2 linked regions of the Flavisolibacter tropicus genome follow. The protein of the gene in region 2 interacts with the protein of the main gene of each other region in a pairwise test. Links are inferred from orthologs where the notes say so. Each region holds a gene or a part of one and is shown on either strand. Other genes may lie near its edges. The genes, in order: gyrB and gyrA.

Evidence for each region.
Region 1: the proteins of gyrA (region 2) and gyrB interact in binary tests that used the Escherichia coli proteins (3 or more experiments, as listed by UniProt). The link is inferred for Flavisolibacter tropicus from one-to-one orthologs.

What each region holds. Positions count from the first base shown.
Region 1 is NZ_CP011390.1:4,860,417-4,863,638, forward strand. Bases 71-2,958 are described here. They hold gyrB (DNA topoisomerase (ATP-hydrolyzing) subunit B), read right to left. Parts: upstream 2,568-2,958; coding sequence 573-2,567; downstream 71-572. Other genes in these bases: SY85_RS20850 (carboxypeptidase-like regulatory domain-containing protein), read right to left, coding at 71-453; SY85_RS20860 (class I SAM-dependent methyltransferase), read right to left, coding at 2,793-2,958. Also shown: more of SY85_RS20850, read right to left, coding at 1-70; more of SY85_RS20860, read right to left, coding at 2,959-3,222. UniProt on the Escherichia coli protein: DNA gyrase negatively supercoils closed circular double-stranded DNA in an ATP-dependent manner to maintain chromosomes in an underwound state.
Region 2 is NZ_CP011390.1:685,859-689,299, forward strand. Bases 120-3,226 are described here. They hold gyrA (DNA gyrase subunit A), read right to left. Parts: upstream 2,913-3,226; coding sequence 327-2,912; downstream 120-326. Other genes in these bases: SY85_RS02790 (hypothetical protein), read right to left, coding at 120-296; SY85_RS02800 (saccharopine dehydrogenase C-terminal domain-containing protein), read left to right, coding at 3,215-3,226. In the rest of the region: more of SY85_RS02790, read right to left, coding at 1-119; more of SY85_RS02800, read left to right, coding at 3,227-3,441. UniProt on the Escherichia coli protein: A type II topoisomerase that negatively supercoils closed circular double-stranded (ds) DNA in an ATP-dependent manner to maintain chromosomes in an underwound state.

The sequences.
Region 1 (3,222 bases), 4.2 Mb from region 2 along the record:
CTTTTTGGAATGCCGGAACTTAATAACATTAGTATTTTTAATAAGGCAGTTGTTAGCAAATGAAGATGTTCCTATAAAGCTCTCCAGAAAAAGACGTCCCCATTGTTCCCAGCCATCTTTTATAAAAGGTTCTACAACTACTGTTTCCAGCGCCTTTACCTTGGGTTGAAGTTTAATGGTAAGAGGTAAGGCTATTTCATTTGCTGAGATCGTTTGATTGTGCGTTTCAAAGCCAATTGAAGAAACAATCAAATCAAATTTGCCAGATGGCATCGTTAGTTCGAAATACCCTTGCCCATTGGTAGTGGTACCAACCGATGTGTTGTTCAGAAAAACACTGGCTGCAGGAACGGGCTTATTTGTTTCTTGTTCAACTACAACTCCTTTTAGAACAGTTTGTGCATAAGAGCTATAGGAGAGGGATACGAATAACAGTAAAAATAGATATTTCATATCGCGGGTTCGATAGTAGAAAATTATGCTTTTAAAGGAAGATGAGGAAATTGAAGAATTGTAAGAATTAAAAAAGGTTGCCGAAAGGCAACCTTAAACTTTTATTATATCAAAACACATTAAACGTCGATACGTGCATACTTCGCATGACTTTCAATGAAGTCACGACGAGGCGCAACTTCATCGCCCATCAACATAGAGAAGATGCGATCTGCTTCTGCAGCACTTTCTATTGTGATTTGTTTCAATGTACGTGTAGCAGGATTCATTGTTGTGTCCCATAATTGCTCCGCGTTCATTTCTCCCAAACCTTTGTATCGCTGAATATTTACGCTATCAGGATTAGCTCCACCTAATCTTTCAACGGTTTGCTTACGCTGTTCTTCGTTGTATGCATAGGCTTGCTCTTTTCCTTTTTTTACCAAGTATAAAGGTGGTTGAGCAATATAGACATATCCTTGTTCCACCATTTCCTTCATATAGCGGTAAATAAAGGTTAGAATCAAGGTTGCAATGTGGCTTCCATCCACATCGGCATCGGTCATGATAATGAGCTTGTGATAACGAAGCTTGGCTAAGTTCAGCGCTTTAGGATCGTCTGGAGTACCAACAGTTACACCAAGGGCCGTATACATGTTGCGAATCTCCTCGTTCTCGTATATCTTATGCTCCATAGCTTTTTCTACGTTCAGGATTTTACCACGTAGCGGCAAGATCGCCTGGAAGCTACGGTCGCGGCCTTGTTTGGCTGTTCCACCCGCCGAGTCACCCTCTACCAGGTATAGCTCACATTTTTCAGCATCACGTTCAGAGCAGTCGGCCAGTTTACCGGGTAAACCACCTCCGCTTAATACAGACTTACGCTGTACCAGCTCGCGGGCTTTACGTGCTGCGGCTCTGGCTTGTGCTGCCAAAATCACTTTATTGATAATGTTCTTGGCTTCCTTTGGATTTTCTTCCAGGTAAATTTCAAGCGCTCTTGAAACCGTACTATCTACTACGCCAGCTACTTCACTATTACCCAGTTTAGTCTTTGTCTGTCCTTCAAACTGAGGTTCTGGAACTTTTACAGAGATAATGGCACTCAGGCCTTCGCGGAAGTCATCACCTTCAATAGTAACCTTGGCCTTTTCAAAAAGGTTTTGCTTATCACCATAGGATTTGAACACACGTGTCAATGCACGGCGGAAGCCCGCTACGTGTGTACCTCCTTCAATGGTGTTGATATTGTTTACATAAGAGTAGATATGTTCATTATAACTATCATTATAGATAGTGGCTACTTCTACAGTTACGTTTGTTTTCTCATCACGTCCTTCTACATAAACTACATTAGGAATCAGTGATGTGCGGCCGGCATTCTTATCCAGCATTTCCACAAACTCAGTTATACCGCCTTCGCTGTAAAAGACCTGTGAATAGGTCATGCCGCTCTCTTCGTCCTTTTCACGAAGGTCATTCAATATAATGCGAATACCCCTGTTCAGGAAAGCTAGCTCACGCAAACGTCCTTCCAGGATATCTTTGGTATAAACAGTTGTAGTAAATATCGTTTCGTCTGGCCAGAAGTGTACGGTAGTACCAGTAGTTTCAGCTTCACCAATGATGCGCACAGGATACTGGGGAGCACCAATTCTATATTCTTGTTCAAAGATCTTTCCTTCACGACGTACGGTTACATGAAGCTTTGTACTTAAAGCGTTCACGCAACTTACACCCACACCGTGCAAACCACCGGATACTTTATAACTGCCTTTGTCAAATTTACCACCGGCGTGAAGTACTGTCAGTACTACTTCCAGTGCAGAGCGGCCTTCTTTGGCATGAATACCTGTTGGGATACCACGGCCATCGTCTTCAACAGAGATGGAGTTGTCTTCATGAATAGAGACTGTAATGTTCTTACAGTGTCCAGCCAAGGCTTCATCAATAGAGTTATCTACTACCTCATACACTAGGTGGTGTAAACCTTTTACCCCAATGTCGCCTATGTACATCGCCGGACGTTTACGTACGGCTTCCAAACCTTCTAATACCTGAATGCTATCCGCACCATAAGAGGGCTGAACGGCTGGGGTGGGAGTAGCTGTTGCTGTATCTAAAATATCGCTCATTTTATACGGAAATTTAAGCACCGGATAGGTGCAGGTCCATTCTGGCAAATATACCAAATAAGGGGTGTTTAGCCAAAGCAGAAGACGTTAAAATAGAACCCTTTAGCCCCCTTTTTACCCACTAGTTTTTCACGTTTTATAGAAATGCAATAATCGAGGTTGCAGATGGCCTCTTTTAGACAGGATAAGCCTTAACGGGCCAGCCTATGCTAGCTCTATTTTCTTTCATTTTTCCCCCTTGCAATAAAGTGCCTGCATAGCAAAACGGTATTCTCCATTTGTTAGGTAGGAAGATAAGGCCTTATGTAATAGCTCTCTGACTCTTTCTTTAGCCTCTCCTCGTTCTGCTAAGTAGGTGGTTAGGGGAGAGCCTTCCAAGCTGCCTATAACTACATCCTCCACTTTAGAGGCTACCGTAGTTATTTGTGCGGGTATGATTTCTATATTCTGGAATCCTGCCTCTCGCAGCGACAATGTGATTTCATCCTTATCAAAATACGAATAAGGCCCTTTTTGGGAAAAGACAGGCGCGTCTTCAGGAAAAACAGTTTGAAGAACTTTTTGTGTTTCGAATGATACCGTATTAGTAGCCGGATCATCCCAAGTTAGAAAAAGGAAAGTGCCGTTGGGCTGTAACACTCGTAAAGCTTCTTTA
Region 2 (3,441 bases):
CTTTTGCTTTCTTCTTTTCCGCTTTCTAATTGGAAATATTTTTGGATGGCGGTTAAGGCTTCAGCCTGTAGCGTCGTATCCTGTTTTTCCTGAGCGAGGTTGTTGTAGACTTGTGCTTTAGCAAACCAATAGTCAGCGTTTGACTGATTCTTTGGGTCGTTCAATGCAGCATCTACTTTTTCTTTTGCTTCGCCGTACTTCTTTTTCCCAATTTTGTCCTGGATATCATCCAGCTTTTGAGCAAACAAGCTGCTAGTAGCTGCTACTAGTAATGCGGATAAAATGAGTTTACGCATTTGTGTTTTGTTTAGTTTGATTTTTATAGTTTAAGCATTGTTCTCTTCTTCAGATGCAGAAATTGTAGTTTCGGTTGTATCTACATTTTCAACTGCAGCTTCAGCGCCTTCTGTTTCTTCTATCATTCCAGTTTCATCTTGCACATCTATGCGTGTAATGGCAGCAATTTCATCTTTGTCATCAATGCGAATTAGTTTAACGCCCTGTGTGGCACGTCCTAATTCACGGATATCTGCAACCTTCATACGAATTGTAATACCGCTCTTACAAGTTATGATCAAGTCTTCTGATTCAGCAACATCAAGTATACCTACCAGCTTTCCTGTCTTTTCTGTAACGCTAATGGTTTTAACACCTTTTCCACCACGGTTGGTAATACGGTATTCATCAACCTGAGTACGTTTACCATAGCCTTTTTCACTAACCACCAATACCGTTCTTTCAGGCGTCGTTGGGTTAGCACAAATCATACCAACAACTTCGTCATTAGCATCATCAACTTCTATACCGCCTACTCCAATAGCTCCGCGGCCTGTAGTACGAACTTTAGATTCAGGGAATCGAATAGCTCTACCACTTCCAACGGCCATCATAATATCACAATTGCCATCAGTTAAACGAGCTTCTAAAAGCTGATCGCCTTCTACAATTGTAATAGCATTTACACCTGTTTGACGAGGACGGCTGAAATCTTCTAGAGCTGTTTTCTTGATAATACCCTTCTTGGTACAAAGTACAATATAGTGTGAGGTAACGTAGTCTGTGTCCTGAAGATCCTTGATATCGATAATTGCTCTGATTTTATCGTCCTGAGCTAATTGCAACAAATTTTGGATAGCTCTACCCTTGCTGTTCTTATCGCCTTCTGGGATCTGGTACACATTTAACCAATAACATCTACCCTTTTCAGTGAAGAATAACATGGTATGGTGGGTTGATGCCACAAAAATGTGTTCAATAAAGTCTTCGTCACGCGTACGACCGCCCATAGCCCCTCTACCTCCTCTGCGTTGTGCACGGAATTCGGTAGCTGAGGTACGTTTCATATAACCTAAGTGAGAAATGGTAATAACCACATCTTCTTCTTTGATGAGGTCTTTAATGCTCATCTCGTTATCTAGGAACGTAATATCTGTTTTACGAGCATCACCAAACTTGTCTTTTACTTCAGTCAACTCATCCTTAATGATCTGGTAACGCATTCCTTCATTAGACAGGATTTCACGCAGGTGAGCAATCAAGATCATAAGGTTATCATATTCTTCTTTGATCTTATCGCGTTCCATGCCTGTAAGACGTTGTAAACGCAATTCAAGGATCGCTTTTGCCTGAATTTCATCCAATCCCCAACCGGCATTAATCAAATTATCTTTAGCCACCTCCGGAGTAGCAGAAGCACGAATCAAAGCAATTACTTCATCCAGATGATCCAGGGCAATCAGGTAACCCTGTAAGATGTGAGCTTTCTTTTCGGCTTCTCTCAACTCAAACTTCGTACGACGTACAACTACTTCATGGCGGAACTCTACGAACTCAGAAATCAGTTCTTTTAAGTTCAATATGCGAGGACGGCCTTTAACCAGTGCTACGTTATTGATACCATAGCTGGTTTGTAGTTCTGTGTATTTGAAAAGCTGGTTGATAACCAGGTTGGCAACCGCATCTCTTTTCAGATCGATTACAATACGGGTACCTTCTTTTTTATTGGATTCGTTGTTAACGTGGGCAATTCCTTCAATCGATTTATCATTTACCAGCTGACCGATGCGATCGCAAAGTGAATCGCGGTTTACCTGGTAAGGCACTTCAGTAATGATGATCTGCTCACGACCACTTGGTTTCGTATCCACGTGAAGTTTACCGCGCAATACCACTCTACCACGACCAAAATGGAAGCCCGCTTTTACACCTTCCATACCAAAGATGGTACCTCCGGTTGGGAAGTCTGGCCCTTTGATATAGTGCATTAGTTCATCGATGGTAATTTCACGGTTGTCAATATAGGCAATACAACCATCAATTACTTCACTCAAGTTATGCGGCAGCATATTGGTAGCCATACCAACGGCAATACCGCTAGAACCATTTACCAATAATTGAGGTATGCGGGTAGGAAGAACTGTTGGTTCTTCTAATGAATCATCGAAGTTGAGCTGATAATCGATCGTATCTTTTTCAATATCCTGCAGGATGTTTTCCGCAATACGGTGCATACGGACCTCGGTATAACGCATGGCCGCCGGACCATCACCATCTTGGCTACCAAAGTTACCCTGGCCATCAACCAGTGTATAACGCATGCTCCAGTCCTGGGCCATACGTACTACAGCGTCATATACGGAGGAGTCACCATGCGGGTGGTATTTACCAAGTACATCCCCTACCAGACGAGCTGATTTTTTGTAGGGACGAGTAGGGCCCATACCCAATTCATTCATAGCGAAAAGGATACGGCGGTGTACCGGTTTTAAACCGTCGCGAACATCAGGTAAGGCACGGCCAACAATTACCGACATTGAATAGTCGATATAAGCCGTTTTCATTTGCTCCTCAATGTTGACGGGTATTATCCGGTTAAAATCGTTTGTTTCCTGCGGTTGTAATTTATCTTCCATTCAAATCAGCTTGTAGTAACAAAATTTAAGGTTGGCAAATTTACCTTTTATTCGGCTAAAAACCTTATAAAATAGCCTTTATAAGTGTTTGGTTTATAGAGATATTAGACAAATCCGTGTTAATGTTGAAAACCTGAGGAAAACATCTTTTTGAAAATAGCCTGCAATCCATTCTTTCCCCCTAATAAACCTATAAAAAACACTTGAGAATTTTGAAAAAAAGCCGCTTTTTAGAGGCGCTAAGGACGAATTAAAATGATAATCCTTTTAAAATTTTATTTTCACTTATCATTTTGAGGATTATGAAGAAAATTTTACTGTTTGGCGCTGGTAAATCTGCAACGGTTTTGATTGATTATTTATTGAAAAATGCATTGCTTGAAGACTGGACTGTTACTGTGGTAGATGCAAATTTGTCTTTGGCTCAAAGTAAAATTGGTAATGCATTGGCTGGTCAAGCATTGTCCTTTGATATCAACGATGCTGCAGAAAGAGGAACACATATTCAGCAAGCAGATATTGTAATATC